DNA from 2 places in the Paenibacillus sp. FJAT-27812 genome. Region 2 is predicted to be linked to the other one. Evidence: predicted binding sites of a transcription regulator. Region 2 holds the regulator's gene; the other holds the start of a gene.
What was found. The regulator LexA, encoded in region 2, represses DNA repair genes until DNA is damaged. The targets are predictions, from matches to a motif close to CGAACATATGTTCG.

Region 1: recA (recombinase RecA) is a predicted target of LexA. The motif match lies at 8,553-8,566, and genes of this name have one in related genera.

The regions. Positions count from the first base shown of each region.
Region 1 is NZ_LIGH01000001.1:5,336,811-5,346,918, reverse strand. Features, by position in the region: gene ADU23_RS22530 (2-oxoacid:ferredoxin oxidoreductase subunit beta) at 1-667, opposite strand, end outside; gene ADU23_RS22525 (2-oxoacid:acceptor oxidoreductase subunit alpha) at 645-2,402, opposite strand; gene ADU23_RS22520 (dipeptidase) at 2,586-3,527, opposite strand; gene ADU23_RS22515 (stage V sporulation protein S) at 3,642-3,902, opposite strand; gene ADU23_RS22510 (TIGR00282 family metallophosphoesterase) at 4,040-4,834, opposite strand; gene rny (ribonuclease Y) at 4,924-6,465, opposite strand; gene ADU23_RS22500 (RecX family transcriptional regulator) at 6,647-7,351, opposite strand; gene recA (recombinase RecA) at 7,431-8,483, opposite strand; gene ADU23_RS22490 (competence/damage-inducible protein A) at 8,711-9,961, opposite strand; gene pgsA (CDP-diacylglycerol--glycerol-3-phosphate 3-phosphatidyltransferase) at 10,060-10,108, opposite strand, start outside.
Region 2 is NZ_LIGH01000001.1:5,871,810-5,881,917, forward strand. Features, by position in the region: gene ADU23_RS25000 (aldo/keto reductase) at 1-358, opposite strand, end outside; gene ADU23_RS25005 (DUF896 domain-containing protein) at 404-598, opposite strand; gene ADU23_RS25010 (efflux RND transporter periplasmic adaptor subunit) at 720-1,802, opposite strand; gene ADU23_RS25015 (ABC transporter permease) at 1,829-3,187, opposite strand; gene ADU23_RS25020 (ABC transporter ATP-binding protein) at 3,184-3,897, opposite strand; gene yneA (cell division suppressor protein YneA) at 4,062-4,436, opposite strand; gene lexA (transcriptional repressor LexA) at 4,595-5,215, shown strand; gene ADU23_RS25040 (TetR/AcrR family transcriptional regulator) at 6,022-6,615, opposite strand; gene ADU23_RS25045 (hypothetical protein) at 6,646-7,254, opposite strand; gene ADU23_RS25050 (MFS transporter) at 7,552-8,709, opposite strand; gene ADU23_RS25055 (LysR family transcriptional regulator) at 8,837-9,793, shown strand; gene glnA (type I glutamate--ammonia ligase) at 9,923-10,108, opposite strand, start outside.

The sequences.
Region 1 (10,108 bases), 530 kb from region 2:
CCGGGAATTGCTCTAGGTTCACGATATTTTCCTTAAACCAGTCATACGTGTTGATTTTATTGAAGGTTACGCATGGGCTGAATACGTTGATCAAGGAGAAGCCTTCATGGTTAATGCCTTCTTCGATCAGCTTCGTTAATTGCTTCAAATCGCTGGAGAACGATTGGGCGACAAACGTAGCGCCTGCGGATAGTGCAATTTCAAGCGGCGAAAGCGTCGACTCGATCGAACCTTCCGGCGTCGATTTGGTTTTGAAGCCCTCGGCGCTGCGCGGCGAGGTTTGGCCTTTCGTCAAGCCGTAAATTTGGTTATCCATAACGATATACGTAACGTTCAAGTTACGGCGAATCGCGTGAACCGTGTGGCCCATACCGATTGCAAAGCCGTCTCCGTCTCCGCCCGAAGCGATAACCGTAAGCTCGCGGTTAGCAAGCTTTACGCCCTGCGCGATTGGAAGCACGCGGCCATGAATGCCGTGGAAGCCGTAGGCATTGATGTAACCGGAAATACGGCCGGAGCACCCAATGCCGGAAATGACAGCCAAGTTTTCCGGTTCTAGCCCTACGTTAGCAGCTGCGCGCTGAATAGCCGCTTGAATGGAGAAGTCTCCGCAGCCCGGGCACCAGTTAGGCTTTACATTGTTTCTAAACTCTTTGAACGTTGCCATCTAAACTCAACTCCTTACATGCTTTGTGAACGTCGGAGGGCAGGAACGGATTGCCGTCATATTTGAGCAAGCTTTCGATTTTTTCTGCGAAACCTGCATTCATTTTTATTTGGGCTGCGAGCTGTCCGGTAGCATTGTTCTCGATGACGATCACTTTTTTTGCATTTTGCAAGTAAGGAAGCAGAGGTTTCGTCGGGAACGGATGAATCTGGCGAATCGTAATATGGTTCGTTGATACGCCTTCCTGAGCAAGCAAGCTTCTCGCTTCATCAATCGTGCCGCCTGTTGAACCCATTCCGATAATGAGAAGCTCCGGCGTTTCATGTGGAGCATCTACGCGAATCGCATCCCTGATGAGCATATTGTCCAGCTTGCCAAGACGCTTATCCATCATATTCTGACGGTTCAATGCATTCTCGGACGGACGTCCCGTCTCATCATGCTCTACACCCGTTACGTGATGAAGGCCGCCCTTCTCGCCTGGCAATACGCGAGGGGAAACGCCGTCTTCCGTAAGCTCATATCGTTTAAATAAATCATGGCCTTCAAGCGCTGGCACATTCTCGACCAGCTTGCCACGTTTAATTTCAATTTTGTTGTAATCCAGCACATCGCAGGATTGTTTGCCTAACGATAGCTGCAGATCCGTCATCAAAATGACCGGAACCTGATACTGCTCAGCAAGGTTAAACGATTCAATTGTGTCGTAGAAGCAATCCTCGATGGAGGCAGGCGCGATTACGATTTTTGGAATTTCACCATGCGTGCCATAAACCATAGCGTTCAAATCGGATTGCTCTTGCTTCGTCGGAAGTCCCGTAGATGGGCCGCCGCGCTGCGTGTTTACGATAACTAGCGGCGTTTCCGTCATGCCGGCAAGGCCGATTGCTTCCATCATAAGCGCAAGGCCAGGACCAGCGGATGCCGTCATCGTGCGCACTCCGGCATAGTTGGCGCCAATCGCCATTGTCACCGCTGCGATCTCATCTTCGGTTTGGACTACCGTACCGCCGAATTTAGGAAGCTTTTTGATCAAATATTCCATAATCTCGGAAGCCGGCGTAATCGGATAAGCTGCCATCAGGCGGCAGCCTGCTGCGATTGAGCCAAGACCGATCGCTTCATTGCCGATCATGAACAGCTTCTGCTGTCCGTCAGCCGCATCCAGCTTAAACTCATCAAGCGGTCCGCCCGCTTGCTCGAGCACAAACTCAGCGCCGCGTTTAACCGCTTCAATGTTTTTCTCAACGATCGCTGCGCCTTTGCGTCCGAACTCTTCTTCTACCGCTTTGTTGAATACTTCAAGCGGCAGCCCTAGAAGCGCCCATGATGCGCCGGAGGCAACCATGTTTTTCATCAAGGAAGTGCCCAGCTCCTCGGCCATAGCCGTAATCGGAACCGCAAACAGCCTTGCGTCGATGCCCTCAGGAATGGTCGGATTAAATTTGGCATCCGCTACGATAACGCCGCCTAGACGCAGCTCCTTCGCATTCAGATCGATACTCTCCTGGTCGAACGCGACTAGAATATCCAAATCATCAGAAATAGCACGAATAGGCTTCGTGCTTATACGAATTTTATTATTGGTATGTCCGCCCTTGATTCTCGAAGAAAAATGCCTATATCCATATAAATAATAGCCCAAGCGGTTAAGAGCCGTGGAAAAGATTCGATCCGTACTTTCGACCCCTTCCCCTTGTTGTCCCCCGATCTTCCAAGACAATTGACTAATCAAAATGCCCAACTCCTCTTTTTCTAGAACGTGCAAATAATTAATATTATTAAGCAATTATATAGTATAAGTCATAACAGTCACAACAAGTTTAAAGCGCATATTCATAAAAATCAAGATGTAAACGCTTAATGAAAGCATAGTTTGTTTCGATTGAATCCATACCGCAAGTAGATTGAACGCCGTTTAGCGAGCGGGAAGCATTTTTCTCAAAAAACGAAGGGCGTTTCCGGACATAAATTGCTCGGTTTGGCTTGCGGAATACCTTTGGAGCAGCGCTTCTTGTAGCGCTATAAGCTCGCCGGGATGCGTTAATCCCTTTATATATTGATCGATGCCGTCAAAATCGGACCCAAGCATTAGATGCGATTCCCCGCCTAGCTCGCAAATATGCTCAATATGCCTGAGCAAGTCATCGATCACGACAACCTCAGCACCCGATACAAACCATGGCACAAAAGTGACACCGATGAGCCCGTCCTTGCCAATTAATCGTTCGATCTGTGCATCCGTCAGATTACGCGGATGGTCGCAAATCGCTTTTGCGTTAGAATGAGACGCAAGCACCGGTCTTTGCGATAGCTCGGCCACCTCCCAAAACGCGCGTTCGGACAAATGGGATACATCTATCAGTATATCCAATTTATCGCATTCTTCTACAAACAATCTACCTTTTGCCGTCAGGCCTCCGCCACGAGGCTCCATCGCGCCGTCAGCAGCCCAGTTTGCATGATTCCATGTCAAGCCCGCGGCGCGTACGCCTAGCTGATGCATAATGCGCAGCATAGACAACTGCCCTTGAAGCCCATCGACTCCTTCAAGCGATAATAGCGCGCCTATCTTCCCATCCTTTATGCAAGAGTCCAGCTCCTCAGCCGTCCTCACCCATCTCATATCCTTGCAAGCCAACACCTTCTGGTGAAAGCGATCCACGCTCTCCAAAATAGGCTCTAACCGTCCGTTTATCGATTGGGGAATGTAGATCGCGAATGTTTGCAGAACGGTTCCAGCCGCCTTCAGGCGCTCGTATGTAACATCTAATCGTTCAGGCTTGCTTCCTTGAAACGTCAGTTCCTCATCAAGCAACAATTTGCATAACACATCGCAATGAAAATCGACCACTTTCATAGCCGCACCATCCTATCCGTTAGAGTCGCAGCAAAAAAACCTGTCTACGACGTAAACAGGCGAAACGTTTCATTTTCATCCATTTGGCTTATTTGTTAACGCCGCCTGGACTTGCTACCGAGGTTCAACAATCAATTTGATTGCTGTTCGGTCCTCCCCATCGATAACGATGTCGGTAAAAGCTGGAATGCAAATTAGATCCACCCCGCTGGGAGCGACAAACCCGCGAGCAATAGCAACGGCCTTGATCGCTTGGTTTAAGGCACCAGCTCCAATGGCTTGCAGTTCCGCACCACCACGTTCACGAAGAACGCCAGCTAGCGCACCTGCAACGGAATTTGGATTGGACTTTGCTGAAACTTTTAATACATCCATAAAAAGAACCTCCCCTTGGACTGTTGGATGGATTCCACTTTTAAATAGTATTCGAGGGAGATTAAAAAATTCCTGCTTTTATTCTTGTAATTAACAAACTGTTCTGAATTGTCGGAACTTTTCAAAGATTCAAAGCGTTACATGAGAAGCCATTCATCTTCCGTGAGGCGAATCTTCTCGATTTTCCGCGCTTGTCCCGTAGCATCGTCAATTTGAACAGATATCGCATGCAAATGCCAGCTGCCTTCATCGACAACAAACCGTACCGGGAGCTGCGTAATGAATTTATGCAAAACAGCGGTGCGCTCCATCCCAAGTACGCCTTCCTTAGGCCCAACCATGCCAACATCCGTTATGTAAGCCGTTCCCCCAGGCAAAATCGTATCGTCATTCGTCTGCACATGCGTATGCGTGCCAAGCACGATTGAAGCTCTGCCGTCCAAATGCCAGCCCATTGCGATCTTCTCGGAGGTTGCTTCCGCATGAAAATCGACTAGAATGTTGTTGGTCTGCTCCTTGGCCTCTTCGATTAGCTCATCTGCCTTGCGGAAAGGGCAATCGATCGGCGGCAAAAACGTACGGCCTTGCAAGTTAATGATAGCCAGCTGCTTTCCACCGGCTTTAATAAAGGCCATGCCTTGTCCTGGAGCACCTTCTGCATAATTCGCCGGACGGACAATCCTCGGCTCCTCGTCGATCCATTCAAAAATATCTTTATTATCCCACGTATGGTTACCCATCGTAATGCCATGGATACCCCATTCGAAAAATTCCTTCGCAATCGTTGCCGTAATCCCGCGGCCAGCAGCTGCATTCTCGCCGTTCGCAATAATAATATGCGGGTTGTATTTGCTTCTAAGAGCTGGCAGCACACGCTTTAATGCGTTTCTTCCAACGTTCCCTACGATATCACCGATAAATAATACATTCATGTGAGTACACTTCCTTTTTTGTGCGCCTGCAAACAGAAAAGTGGCTAACTAGCAGCCACTTTTCCGTAAAGCTAATATTTTTTTGTTGCTTACTTCGCATATTCAACCGCGCGTGTTTCTCGAATAACCGTAACTTTAATATGTCCCGGATAATCGAGCTCGCTCTCGATTTTTTTCGTAATATCACGTGCGAGGCGGAAAGCTTCTGTATCGTCGATTTTTTCTGGCTGCACCATGACGCGCACTTCGCGGCCAGCTTGAATCGCATACGATTTTTCAACGCCATCAAACGATTCGGAAATATCTTCAAGCTTCTCCAGACGTTTAATGTACGTTTCAAGCGTTTCACGACGAGCTCCCGGACGCGCTGCCGACAAAGCATCAGCCGCTCCTACGAGCATCGCGATAACGGAAGTCGCTTCCGTATCACCGTGATGGGAGGCAATACTGTTAATAACGACAGGATGCTCCTTGTATTTCTTCGCAAGCTCAACGCCGATCTCAACGTGCGAGCCTTCCACTTCGTGGTCTAGCGCTTTACCGATATCATGCAGCAATCCTGCACGCTTCGCCAGCGTAATATCTTCGCCAAGCTCTGCTGCCATCAAGCCAGTCAAGTAAGCAACCTCCATGGAGTGCTTCAATACGTTTTGACCATAACTTGTCCGGTACTTCAATCGACCAAGAATTTTGATCAAGTCCGGGTGCAAGCCATGAACACCAACCTCGAAAGTAGCTTGCTCACCGTATTCACGGATGCGCTCGTCCACTTCTTTACGAGATTTTTCAACCATTTCTTCAATGCGGGCAGGATGGATACGACCATCAGCTACAAGCTTTTCCAAAGAAGTACGGGCAATTTCGCGTCTTATCGGGTCGAAACCAGATAAAATGACCGCTTCCGGTGTATCGTCGATGATAAGATCGATACCAGTCAATGTTTCCAAAGCACGGATATTTCGGCCTTCACGCCCAATAATGCGGCCTTTCATTTCTTCATTAGGCAAAGTAACAACGGAAACCGTCGTCTCAGCCACATGATCCGCCGCACAGCGTTGAATCGCAAGTGATATAATATTACGGGCTTTCTTATCTGCCTCTTCTTTCGCTTGCTGCTCGATCTCTTTGATCATCTGTGCTGTCTCATGTCGTACTTCCTGTTCAACATTGGATAAAATGATCGATTTCGCATCTTCCGTTGTTAGACTCGATATGCGTTCCAATTCACTAAGCTGCTGCTTGTAAATGGAATCAATCTCCTCTTGCGTTTCTTCGATCCGTTTTTCTTTGTTGGCTACAGTTTCTTCTTTGCGTTCTAGCGCTTCTAACTTTTTATCCAGCGACTCCTCTTTTTGGAGCAAACGTCTTTCCTGACGTTGAGCCTCGTTGCGTCGTTCACGAATGTCTCTCTCGGCTTCGGAACGAAGTTTGTGGACTTCATCTTTTGCCTCTAGCACGGTTTCTTTCTTCTGAGCTTCCGCTTCCTTCTTCGCATTTTCTACGATTTGGATCGCAGCTTGCTCAGCACTTGAAATTTTGGCCTCGGCAATCGACTTTCGAATAAAATAACCAATCCCAAAGAATATTGCGCCAACAAAGAGACAGATCAAGATCCAAACGATCTCAGGCATCTTGTTCACCTCCTTGTTGCATACACCAAGGCACTGCTTGGGATGATATTAGGTTTTCAACCGGCTTCAAACCGTTTCAACATTTACTAATTTGACGAAAATAATCGTTTTGAATCAACTTTTGGAAGGAAAATTGATTCAGTAATGAAGGAATACAACCTCATTTTATCTTTTCGTAAAATCAATTGTCAAGCAAAAGCCCATCATCTTCCTCGAATACATCGTCTTCCCCATTTAGATCCATCCACTTTATAGCTTCCTTCACGATATCAGATGGAAAGCCTCTACGTATCAAATAGCCTATAAGCATGCGTTTTCCGCCTTTTGGTTCGCCTTTTGAGGAACGCCATTTTCTCTCCGCAGCTTTTTTGGCTGATGCTATTTCTACCTCGCGGTCTAATGCTGCTGTTGCTTCTGCTGCGGCTTCTTTCGACACGCCTCGCTGCTGCAGCTCTTGCTGAATGAAGCGACGCCCTTTCAAGCTGTTTCTAAGCCGGCTATCCGCAAAATGATGCGCATATTGTTCATCATCCACAATATGCTCCCTTTCTAAACGGTCAAGGGCATATTGAATGTTGTCGGCTTCAAATAATTTGCGGTTTAAATACTGCTCGATTTGATTTCTTGTTCTCGGCTTGGCACCCAAATAAGCGATAGCCAGAACATAAGCACGGTAGCGCTCATCTTCCATCCGTATTTCTTCGATTAGAGCCTCGGTTAGCAATTGCCCTTTTGTCAGTCGAAAACGGATTAATATATCTTCATGAACCGATAATATCGCCTCTTCTGACTTTGCAAAGAGATGGTATAATTTCCGTTCCTTCTTATCATGGCGAACTGATAAAATCATCCATTGCTCTTCCTTGTTCAAATTGCTATGTGCCACACCGTACATCCTCTCTAAACAAAGCTTCGCCGCCCCTAATGGGGCGGCGAAGCTTCAGCATGTATGATTTCAGGTCGATTTATTCTAGATCTTCGAACTCTTCGTCGTCTTCTTCCTCAGCTTTGAAATTAGCCTGAGTTGCAGCTGCCGACAGGTTGCTTGCATCACGGATCTGTTTCTCGATTACTTCAGCGATATCCTTATGATCCTTCAAGTACTGCTTCGCATTCTCGCGGCCTTGACCAAGGCGCTCGCCATTGTAAGAGAACCATGCTCCGCTTTTCTGTACGATGTCCATCTCAACGCCAATATCAACTAGCGTACCTTCTCTGGAGATGCCTTCGCCGTACATGATGTCGATCTCGGCTTGTTTGAACGGAGGAGCTACTTTGTTCTTAACAACCTTGATACGAGTACGGTTACCGACCATGTCATTGCCTTGTTTCAACGTTTCAATACGACGTACGTCAAGACGTACGCTGGAGTAGAATTTCAAAGCGCGTCCGCCTGGCGTTGTCTCAGGGTTACCGAACATAACGCCGACTTTCTCACGCAATTGGTTGATGAAGATCGCAATCGTCTTCGATTTGCTGATCGCTCCGGAAAGCTTACGCAAAGCCTGAGACATCAGACGTGCTTGAAGACCTACGTGGGAATCCCCCATGTCGCCTTCAATTTCCGCTTTCGGTACGAGTGCGGCAACGGAGTCAATAACGACGATATCAACAGCGCCGCTGCGTACGAGCGCTTCGGCGATTTCCAATGCTTGCTCGCCCGTATCAGGCTGTGAAAGCAATAGCTCGTCAATGTTGACGCCTAGCTTGCTTGCATAAAGCGGATCAAGTGCATGCTCAGCATCGATAAAGGCAGCTTGTCCGCCAATGCGTTGAACCTCTGCAATCGCATGCAGCGCAACTGTCGTTTTACCGGATGATTCCGGTCCGTATATTTCAATAACCCGTCCACGCGGCAAGCCGCCTATTCCTAATGCGATATCGAGAGCAAGCGAACCGCTAGGCACGGTCTCTACTTGCATGTGTGTAGATTCTCCTAATTTCATGATGGAGCCTTTACCAAATTGTTTCTCAATTTGACGCAAAGCCATTTCTAGTGCAGCGCGACGATCCGACAAGAAACTCACATCCTTCTTTATTTATAATGTTATGATACCTTTTTTCTGGCGGGTTGACAAGCATTTTTTCGAACATACATTCGCCTTTTTGTTTGACCCCCGCAAGTGGGCATAAAAAAACCGCAGCAAAGTAATCTTCGCCACGGTTCTTCCGGTAACTATTCTTCATTATAGCTGTCTATTCGACAATTGACAAACTTTATTTATTCCGTCAGCCCCGCTTCCGGTTACTGCGCTTGCAGCGCCTGCCATAGTCGGTAAAGCGCAGCTTTTACAGCCCGCAGCCTGATCATTCCTCTTCCGCCGCTAAGGTTCAACGTGTGAACGATTGTTGGTTTGCCTCGCTCAGCTATGCCTACGTAGACAAGCCCTACCGGCTTGCCTTCGGATTCTGCCGGCCCGGCAACGCCCGTTAAAGAAACGCCAAAGTCAGCGTCGGACAGCTCTCTCACCCGCTCCGCCATCAGTGCGGCGGTCGAATCGCTGATTGCACCCGGCGCGCCTTCGCCCTCAAGCTGCGTCAACGGAATGCTGAGCAGATGATGCTTCATTATATTGGTATAGGTAACTACCCCTCCTACGTACTCTCCACTGCTCCCAGGAACGTTTGTAATAAGTTCTGCGAACAATCCCCCGCTACAGCTTTCCGCGCTCGCCAGCTTACGCCTTGAGGCTCTCAGAAGGTGCACAACCTCCTCTTCGATCGGGATGTCCTGCTGCGCGTACAAAAACTCGCCAACCCGTTCCTTAATCTTCTCGACGGTCTCGTCGATTTTCCGATCCGCATCTAACGCTGTGCCCGCTTTGGTGGAAACCCGGATAGCCACCTCGCCTTCCTTCGCATAGGGGGCGATTGTTGGATCAACCTGGCCGTCAATCAAATCAAGCAGCTTTGCTTCAAGATTGGACTCGCCAATCCCGACGAATTTCAGCAACCGCGAGTAGAGCGGCTCTACTGTACCAAGCACAGAACGCAGCCACACCTCGCCGGCACCGTCCATCATCGGCTTCATTTCGCGCGGCGGCCCAGGCAGCAGCAAATAATGCGTGCCATCGACTGACAAGCCATTGCCTACAGCAAGTCCTGTCGTATTTTCAAGCGGCTCTCCGCCTTCGATCATAAGGGCCTGCCGGCGATTGCTCTCCACCATGTGAATGCCTCGTGAGCTGAACAACTGCTCGATTTGAGCCATCGAAGGCTCGTGAATAAGCAGCTCGCGATTCAAATAATCGGCTAATACATCCTTCGTAAGATCATCTTGCGTAGGCCCGAGACCGCCCGTAAAGACGAGCAGGTCCGCACGGCTTCTCCCGATTTCGATCGCTTGCCTCAGCCGCTGGGCGTTGTCCCCAACTACCGTTTGGAAATAAACATCAACGCCTAAACCCGCAAGCTTTTGCGACAAAAACTGTGCATTCGTATTCACGATTTGGCCGAGCAGCAGCTCTGTGCCGACCGCAATGATTTCTGCTTTCATGGTTCCTGTTCTCCTCTGCGTTCGAATGTGCGATGTCTGAATAATACCAAGCATATAAGCAAAAGCATCTCCCCGTTTGACGGAAAGATGCTTTGACATTATTCTACCGGAATCAAATGTTTGTTTTTCAAGAAATAATCGATACCC
Region 2 (10,108 bases):
CATGGACCTGGTACAAATCAATATAATCGGTTTCAAGACGTTTCAGACTTGCATCAACGCCATCCATTATATGCTTGCGAGACAAACCTACCCCGTTTATATTGGCGGATGTGGTCATACGCACCTTTGTAGCAAGGACGATGTCTGATCGTTTGTTTTTGATGGCTTTGCCGACAATCTCCTCGGAACGGCCGCTTACATAAACGTCGGCCGTATCGAGAAAATTGCCCCCGCGATCTACAAAACGATCAATCATGTCGATTGAATCCTCTTCACTTGTCGTATTGCCAAATGTCATCGTTCCCAAACATAGCTCGGATACAGCCAGTCCACTTTTTCCTAACAGATTATATTTCATCTAAATACCCTCCCATGGCTATTAAATGAGTATGACTGTCGTTGGTTAGTGCTTGATGTTTTTGTCGCTGTCATCCACAATTTCAATCGTTTCCAGCTGCTGGCGAAAATTGTTTTTGAAGTTGGTCAAATATTGCTTGCGCAGTTCATCTCTTTCAGCCATTTCTTCATCGGTTAAGCCTACCGATTTATTTTTACGAGCTAGCTCGTTAATACGTTCAATTATTTTCGAAAATTCCATTACTTGCTCTACTCCTCTCATGATGAAAAAACCTCTACACTATACTTTGACATTTTCAACGTTCAATTGTCAAGGAATCATAGAGGCTTCATATTTAAAGGATTCAATTATTGTAGAGCTATTATTGCAAAAAGACCTGATCGCCAACCTTCAGCCCTTCAAGAACTTCAGTGAGTTCCGGCGTTTCAAGACCAATTTTTATTTCCTTTCTTTCATACTGGCCATTTCCGGAATCCAGCATAACAAAATGTTTATCCTTTTCGCGAATGATCGCTATCGATGGTACAGCAGTCGTATTTTCTTTGCGTTCGGTCTCAATGGCACCATTCAAGCTTAAACCCGCTATCAAATACTCGCTAGGCTCTAGAACGATTACCACCTCGAACTGAGCAGCTTGATTTAGGTTGTTCTGATCCGTCCCTGTTTTCGCAAATTTTGATACTCTCAGCACTTTCCCTGTAAGCTTCAGATCCTTCATCGCGTTCATCTTCACTTGGACGGGCATGCCTGGCTTAATGCGGAATACGTCCTGCTCTCCAACTAATGCGATGAATTGCAGCTTATTTAAATCAACAACCTTGCCCACATATTCATTATCCGCCAAAGCCTGTGGCCGTTTGTTAGCATTGTCGAACAAAAAGATGCCCGTAGCCGGCGAGCGGAGGCTCGACTCTTTCAGCTTATTCTTCTTCACTAGCAGCTCTTTGGCTTGAATGCTCGAAGTCACTTCATTCAATTCCTTCGTCAAACGAGCGATTTCCTTCGTTACAAGCAGTTTTTTGCGTGCTTCTTCTGTCGATTCTAACGGGTTCGCTTCATCATCCACCTGACTCAAATAGTCGTTCAGGTCAGCCTCAAGGCTAGCCTTATGTAAAGCCGCCTCCGCTTGCAAAATCTCGTTTTGCACAGCAGTTTGATCGAGTTTAAACAGCACATCGCCTTTCTTCACCTGCTGACCGTCTTCGATTGCCCATTCAGTCACTTTAGAGCCATAAGGGGCATATACAAGCGTTTCTTGCTCATACAATGACTTTCCTTTCACCTCAACCTTATTCGCAATCGTTTCTTTCGTTACTTGAAAGGCAATAGGCTGCGAGTCTGACGTTATCTCTACAAGCTTGGTCGGATTTCCCATTCTATATAAAACAAAGCTAATTCCAATAATAACAAGTCCAATGATTCCCCACTTTATTTTCTTCTTCATCTTTAAGCTCCTTCTTATACTCTAAATTAATCACGTCTAATCGCTGTCAAAGCATCTGTACGAGATGCGCTCACCGCGGGGTAAATACCTGAGAAAATGCCGGTAGCAAGCGCGAACGCCATGCCAATGGGTATCGTTAATAGCGGAATAAAAATAATAACCGAATCCTGCTCACCGGATAAATTCGTTATAAGACCGTTAATGCCCCAAACGATCCAGTATGAAAATAGTACGCCGAGCAATCCGCCAAGCAGCCCCAGCAAGGCCGCTTCTACAATAAACATATTTCGAATTTGGGCAAGGTTAGCGCCAAGCACCTTCATAATGCCAATTTGCCTTCGCCTCTGGTAGGTAGACATCGTCATCGCAACGACGATAGATATCGAAGCGATAATAAGAATAAAAACACCGATGCCAAGAGCAGCTGCTTTTATTATTTTAAACTCATTTGCAAGCCGTTCCTTTTGAAATAAATTGGTTTGCGTGGAGACTACAAGCTTTTTGAGCTGCTGCTCGACCTGCTCGATATTGGATTGATTATCAACCTTCACAATAATGGAATTATAGGATTCCTGTTCATCTCCTCGCATTTTGAGCTCTTTCTTAAGCAGCTCCGCTGTTGCAATGGAAATGTAGCCCTTCTTGTCATACATGATCTGGTCATCTTTGACGCCAGTTGGTTTTTTCAGTACGCCTACGACTCGCAGCGGCCTGGTTAGAATCTGTCCATCTGCAGAGTAATAGCGAAACTGAATTTGCTTCTGATATAAGGGGGTGGGAATTTTGTTTAAGTTTTGATATTGCTCATACACCGCATCATCGTAAGGATTCGCGTTTATTTGATCTTGCATATTCTGTTTGGTTACTTCGTCAAAAAGACCCATCGTTGCGCCATAGCTTAGCACGATCGTATCCTCAAGGTCTGAAGGTCCCCCTTGCAAAAATTTATGCCCGAAATCCGTTAGAACCTCCAGATCCGTGCCGATCAATTGGGTTTGATTTTGCGAGATAAGCCCGTCTAATGTCGTCAGCTCCATGTAATCAAGCTGCTGAAATGGTGCGGCAGCCGTCACATGCTGAATTTTCCTCATTATATCCAGCTTTTGCTGCGTCAATTTACCTTGCTTTAACGATTCGCTTTCACTCTCGGATGAAGGTTTATTGCCCACTGCTTGGGCGCCCGTATTTGCCGTTACCGTAATTTCATCCATTTTCAAATAGCTGTTCATTTGCTGCTCGACATAAACCTGGGCGGACTCTCCAATGCTCATCGCAACAATAATGGCGGCACAGCCTATGGATATACCTGCTGCGCAAAGTGCGGTTACGACCTTTCTGCGCTTCACTTGATCCCATGATAATCGTGTAATATCACTTATTCTCAATTTTGTGGCACCCCCGCAAGCATACTTTCTCGAGCGGACTCTTGCTCCGTCACCAGATACCCATCCCGAAGCGAAATAATTTTTTCCGTTTGGGCGGCAACCTCACGTTCATGCGTGACGATGATAAACGTCGTTTCCATCGTTTTGTTCAATCGCTTCAAGATCATAATAATTTCTTCCTCGGTTTTTGTATCCAAATTACCCGTAGGCTCGTCCGCAAAAATGACCGAAGGCTCAGTGATCAAAGAGCGGGCAATACTGACACGCTGCTGTTGACCGCCTGAGAGCTGCGACGGAAACAACTCCGCCTTATCCGGAATCCCCACCTGCTCAAGCAAAGCAAGCGCCTTTTTTTTTCTAATGGATGGATGAATGGATTGGAACACTAGCGGCAGCTCAACATTTTCACGTACCGTCAAATTTGCAATAAGCTCATACGCTTGAAAAATAAAACCGATATGCTTGCGCCTAAACTCAGCCAATTTGTTTTCGTTCATCGTAACGATATTGTGGTCTGCAATGAAAATTTGTCCTTCCGTTGGCTTCATCAAGCCCGCCATTAAATTAAGCAGTGTAGATTTACCAGAGCCGGAACTACCTAATAACGCAATCATTTCACCCTTATGTACATCGAAGCTAATATTCTGCAATACTGCAGTCGCTTCATTCCCATTTATGAAGGAATGGGATAACTCTTCAACACGTAACAATTCAGCCTCTCCTTTCAGTCCCCCACCAATAGACGAACAAGCAAAGCACGAACCCTGCAGTTCAAACAAAAAAACTTTCCAAATGAAGTAGAGTCCACTGATCTACTTGATTCAGAAAGCTATTTATAATTAAAACTTTCTATTAATTGTAAATGAAATTCAGCTTAAATGCTAGGAATAATTAACCTCTGGCCCGGCATAATCTCAGAAGATTGTAAATCATTACGATCTTGAATTAAATAAATGATATATCGAATATCTTGCTTCCCATCCGTAAACTGCTGCGCAATACCCCACAGTGTATCCCCAGAATGTACGGTTACCACATGCTCATTGACTGCTGCTTCTGCCGGATGATTGCCGGATGCATATGTTCCTATCATTAGAAAGCTAGTAAACAATAGTGCGAACACGGCCGTGCAAACGATGATCTTAGCTGTATGCTTCTTCATCAACCGTTTGACCAAGTGGCCGAGAACCACTGCTTTGCCTGTTTCTTGTTTGTGTATCGTTCTATAAAAGCTTGGACTAGTTATCATTTTTCAGCACCCCAAACGTTTGTTCTGTTTTTAGATTACACGAACAGACGTTTGGTGTCAACGAAAAAATACGAACTTCTGTACTTAAGAACTTATGTTTGTACGAACTCCGGTTCTATGTTATAATTTGCTACAAATCTACTAATGGAGTGATCACAGTGTCGAAGATTTCTAACCGACAACATTCAATTCTTGAATTTATAAAGAATGAAGTCCGGGAGAAAGGCTATCCACCCTCCGTTCGAGAAATCGGCGAAGCTGTTGGATTGTTATCCAGTTCAACCGTTCACGGTCATTTGGACCGTTTGGAGAAGAAAGGGCTAATTCGCCGAGATCCCACTAAACCGCGTGCTATTGAAATTTTAGATCAAGAAGGCGTAGACGGCATTATTCCCCTTTCTGTAGCTAAAGTACCTATCGTAGGTAAAGTTACTGCAGGCGTGCCGATAACTGCCACCGAGAACATCGAAGAATACTTCCCGCTTCCTTCCCATTTTGTTGGAGACAGCAGCGTATTCATTTTGAACGTCATGGGCGAGAGCATGATCGAAGCCGGTATTCACGATGGTGATTACGTTATTGTCCGTCAGCAGCAAACCGCTAATAACGGAGAAATCGTTGTAGCGATGACTGAAGACGATGAAGCTACGGTAAAAACTTTCTACAAAGAGAAGAATCACATTCGCTTGCAGCCAGAAAACTCCACGATGCAGCCGATTCTACTCCAAAATGTTACGATTCTAGGCAAAGTCATCGGGCTTTTCCGTGATATCCATTAAACGAAGCAAATGTACATAAGAAGAGGCTGAATCGATGCATACGCATCTGTATGACAAACACCCAATCACCCGGCGTTTATCCCGCATAACCTATATGGTATTCAACAAATAAGGAGGTGCATTGAAAATGTCCGGTTTTGTTGGTGGGGCTTTTACAAATCTAGGCACCATTTTAGTTTTGTTCATCTTATTGGTGATTATCGCGTGCAGCTGTGGCTTTGGCTTCGGCGGCTATTAATTCAAACATTCAGCTTTCATAATATTGAAACCAAAAAAGACCCATGTTATGGGTCTTTTTGTATGCAGTCTATATCCAGCATCAAAGCAAGCTTACATTTATATGTATGAAAATGCTCCACTTCAGATAACATGCCGAAATGAAGATGGGCAAGTTACATAGGCATCGCTCCAAGCATAGGCTGTTCTTATTAAACGAATAATTGGAGGTATACTTGATGGCATTCGGACCGCAGCAACCCCCGTTTTATCCCTACCCGCCACCTTACCCATATCCCTACCCTTATCAGTACCCGTATCCCTACCCCTATCCGGAAGTGCTCCCAGTTCCCATTCCCTTTCCAATAGGCACCTTTGGAGGACCATGGCTTGGCGGAGGCAGCTTTTCTGGCGGCGGGGGCTTTCATGGCGTACCATCCTCCGGATTTCATGGGGGTCCTGGAGGGGGCTTTCATGGCGCCAGGGGCGGATTTCATGGCAGGTATAGGCCATCATACAGAAGATTTTAAATCTCATTCATGGAGGGTGAGGGCAGCTGCCCCCTCCTCCCTAAGTTCCAGCCTCCGAAATTATACCTTTATTGCGTCCCAGCTCATTTGGATAATGACATCAAGATTTTGCTGATTCGCTTCATTTTCCTTTTTGAAATGTGCCTTGGCCAGCTGAATGACAGGGAAATAACAGAAGGTCAACAAGAGATTGATGTCTGCCTGTTTCAACAATTTCTCGCGCTGCCCTCTCAAGGCAAAAGACCGCAAGGATTGAAACATCCATGCTGTGTCCTCTAGACAGAGCTTATCAAGCAGCGGCGAAGTTGAAAATTGTTCTAAAAACAAAAAGTATTCCTTATTGCTTAGCGTGAAATCCAATAAATTTCTCATGACGGTTGCAAAACCATCCTTGACAGGAGTTGAATCGTCGATATTTTGCACCAATTGCTGACTCATCTTTTCTTTAACATTCAAATAAAGCTTTAGGAGCATGTCCTCCTTATTTTCAAAATAAACATAAATCGTTGATGATGATACGTTCGCTCGCTTAGCGATTTTTGACATGGAGATGTCGGCAAATCCGATTTCGTTCAAAAGCTGTATCGTCGCTTGAAAGATTGCTTCGCTTTTATTCTCGTCTTTATGTCTCATGCAGGTATGATAAATGATCATTCGTTTTAAGTCAATTTTGTTGCAGAAACCTTACATCGCCCGCTTCAGCAGCTGGTTTAACGACCACTTTGTTTTTGCGTGATTACCAAGCCTTTGACGGTTAAGCAGCGGATAGTCGTACAACGGCCCTTCATAAAGGACTTGAAACAGAGGATGGTTTAAAAAATCATTTGGCGTGACCAGCGCCGAAGGACGCTCCCACAAGGGAATGCCGCTCTTAGTCATCGTTTCTGCCACGAACTGTGAACAAAAATAGGAGTGGACAGGCTGTAGGTCCATATCCAGCAGCACGCCAAACAATCCAATCAGATTGTAGCTGTAAAGATGTTTGTTCTTTTCAAAATCACGAATGGTTTGAATCAAATTAGCACGCTGCTCCGCGCTGACAGCTATTCGAAGCAAAGCACATCGTGTATGGGGAAAATGGCGAAAGGTCCCTTCATACATATCTTCCCTAACGAAACCCGCAAGTAAAGGATTGTTTGCTTTTTTTCGTCCGAAGCTAAATACTTCATGCAGGTTTTCATCCAGGACGAGTGAAGCATGATTGTATGGCGCACCCGTAAACCCTTTAATCAGCCTTGTAAAAATAGTACCCGTATCGGACAGCAACACGTAGATGTTATCCGTCTTGCACATTTCCATGCTAGCTTGTATCATGCTGTTCACTCTCCAATAAATAAGCTCGTTTATCTATACGATTCATTTGAATGTGGTCTCGATAACTTCTGAATTGAATATACCAACACATCGGCCAACCGAATAGTACTAACTCTATCTAGTACTGTTGTGAAACAAAAAAAATACACCCTTCAAAGCAGTTAGCCAAATTCTCCCCAGAGAAATGGTGATGCCTGCTTTAAAGCGTGTATATAGCTGTCACATGAATTTATTAAAGTGGATCTCCAGCACGCCATACATATTATCTAACCGTTCTTACGGCCTTTTTGGCTCCTCGCCGTTGCTTATTAGAAGCTGAACACTGATCATAATAAGAATAACGGCAATCATCGTGACAAAAGCTAATGTGAAGCTGCCGCTGCTGTCATGGATCAATCCTATGACGAGCGGTCCCATTGCACCTATGAGGTAGCCGCCGCATTGTGACATCGCCGCCCAAGCGCCTGCTTCCTTGGCAGTTTTTGTCTCAACGATCGGAAGCATTAAAGCTAGCGGGAACAAGCCGCCGGCTCCAATGCCAAGAAATACGACTGCAACCATAATCGGCAAATGAAATAAAAGCATCAGCACGCCAACAAGCTCGCACAAGCTGCATAAGACAAGAAATAATTTCCGATTACCAAAACGCGATACGATTGCAGGCAATGTCATCGAGACCGGTATCTGCATGATGGTAAAGACAGTAAGAATCATCGCGGCGCTCGTTTTACTGTAACCGAGACTTTGCGCAATCGGTGCGATCCACGCCGTTATCGAATAGAACATACAAGCCATTAGGCCAAAGAAGAGCGTTAAAAGCAGTGCCCTTTTATTTTTGAGCGGCAGCCGTGAATGCTCCTCCTGCTGCTGCTGCTCCTCGTTGTTCTTGCGCTGCAATAGTGCTACCCAAAAAACCAAAGCCAGTACACCGAGCACAGCCCAGCATGCAAGCGTAATTGTCAAGCTATGATTGCTCCGCGTGTAGATAGGGATGGAAAGCCCAGAAGCGATCGCAGCGCCTACTGTCATGGATACGGAATAAACGCTCACAACACCCGGCTTGCTCGGAAAATGCTTTTTAATATAACCTGACAGCATAGGGCCCGCAAGTCCGATTCCGATGCCGGCAATAAACGCGGTCAAGATCAGTATCGTAACTGAGCTATAAAGTCCTCGCAGCGCAGTTGCAGCCGTAATAAGAAGAAGAGCCGAAAAAATCGCACGCTCCAGTCCTAACCAATCACGAATACGGGTCGCCAGCGGCGCAAATATTCCCATACATAATACCGGAAGCGTCGTTAACAGGCTTACTGCAAGACCGCTCATGCCAAGCGTTGACTGTATGGTATCCAATAGTGGAGCTACGGAGGTTATCGCAGGCCTCAAATTTAAGGAAGCTAAAAATAGGGCAAAAAGTAAATAAAACGTTCGCATCATTCTCTCTCTCCTGTCTCTGTTTAAACGCCTTGTGTACTCTGAGTATAGTGACCCTAATTACATTGATCAATACTATTATTTCTATTATTATAATAGCAATAAACTATCATTGGGGGGCGAGCTCATGGACACTCGGCATATTCACTATTTTATGGCTGTATGCGAGCATCTGCACTTTACAAAAGCAGCCGATCGTCTTGGCATCAGTCAGCCTACGCTCAGCCAGCAAATCAGAGTGCTTGAAGGTGAGCTTGGCATGCCGCTCTTCGATCGTATCGGCAAAAAAATAGTGTTAACCGAAGCCGGCGAGCTGCTGCGCTTGCATGGCGGAAAAATGATTCAAGCGGAGCAAGACGCCAAAAATGCGATACTCGAATTGCTGGCTGGTGAACGAGGAAACATCCGCCTTGGCGTTCTTCCTTCGGATCTCGATTTCCAGCTCGTTCCGTTGTTCATCTATTTTCATGAGAAATATCCATCCATTCAACTGCAAGCCTTTTCCACAATCCGCGTCCAAGAAGAGGTTCTCAGCAACAATGTGGACATCGGCATCGGCTTAAAAAGCGCTCCTGACCCCAGGCTTATTCAAATGCCGCTTGGTTCAGAACCATACCATTTGCTGGTATGCTCTACAAATCCTTTAGCTGACAGAAAACAAATCGAGCTTCAGGAGCTTCAGCATATTCCGCTCGTCATGTACCCGCTTGGTTATCTAGGCCGCGATCTGGTGGAGGAAGCATGCAGGGAGCTAGGCTTCTCACTCTCTACCGTCATGGAGACAAGCTCTGCTACGTCGCTGCTGCAGCTCGTCCGAGCAGGCATAGGGGCCACCGTCCAACCTGAGCATCTTCTCAGAGGCGTAACAGTCCAATCCGGCCTTGTGTCCATTCCGATCATAAACCGCCCCCCTTTCCGCCATTTGGTGCTCGTATATCGCTCTGACCGGTTTATAAGCCACGCTCAAAAACAGCTTGCCGCATGGCTCACTTCCTTTTTTCAAAATGATCATCAAAGTTCAAGTGACAACAATGCCGACTCTGCCGGATTAGAAAACAAAACCCGAAAGACAGACACCATTTAAAATGGTGTATCTTTCGGGTTTTCATTTATTCCAATTAAAAACCCCTTAAATAGCAATGGAAAAACCAATCGGTTCTTTCATTGCTTATTTTAAGGGGTACTCTACATTTCGGTATCAAAAATTTTAGATTTAGTAAAGAGTCAAATACTGATCGCGTTCCCATTGGTGAACTTGCGTGCGGTACATGTCCCACTCGATTTCTTTCAGCTCGTAGAAGTGTGCAAGCGCATGGTCGCCTAGTGCATCGCAAACGATGTCGCTTCTTAGCATTTCATCAAGAGCTTCCTTCAAATCAAGCGGCAAGCTTGGAATACC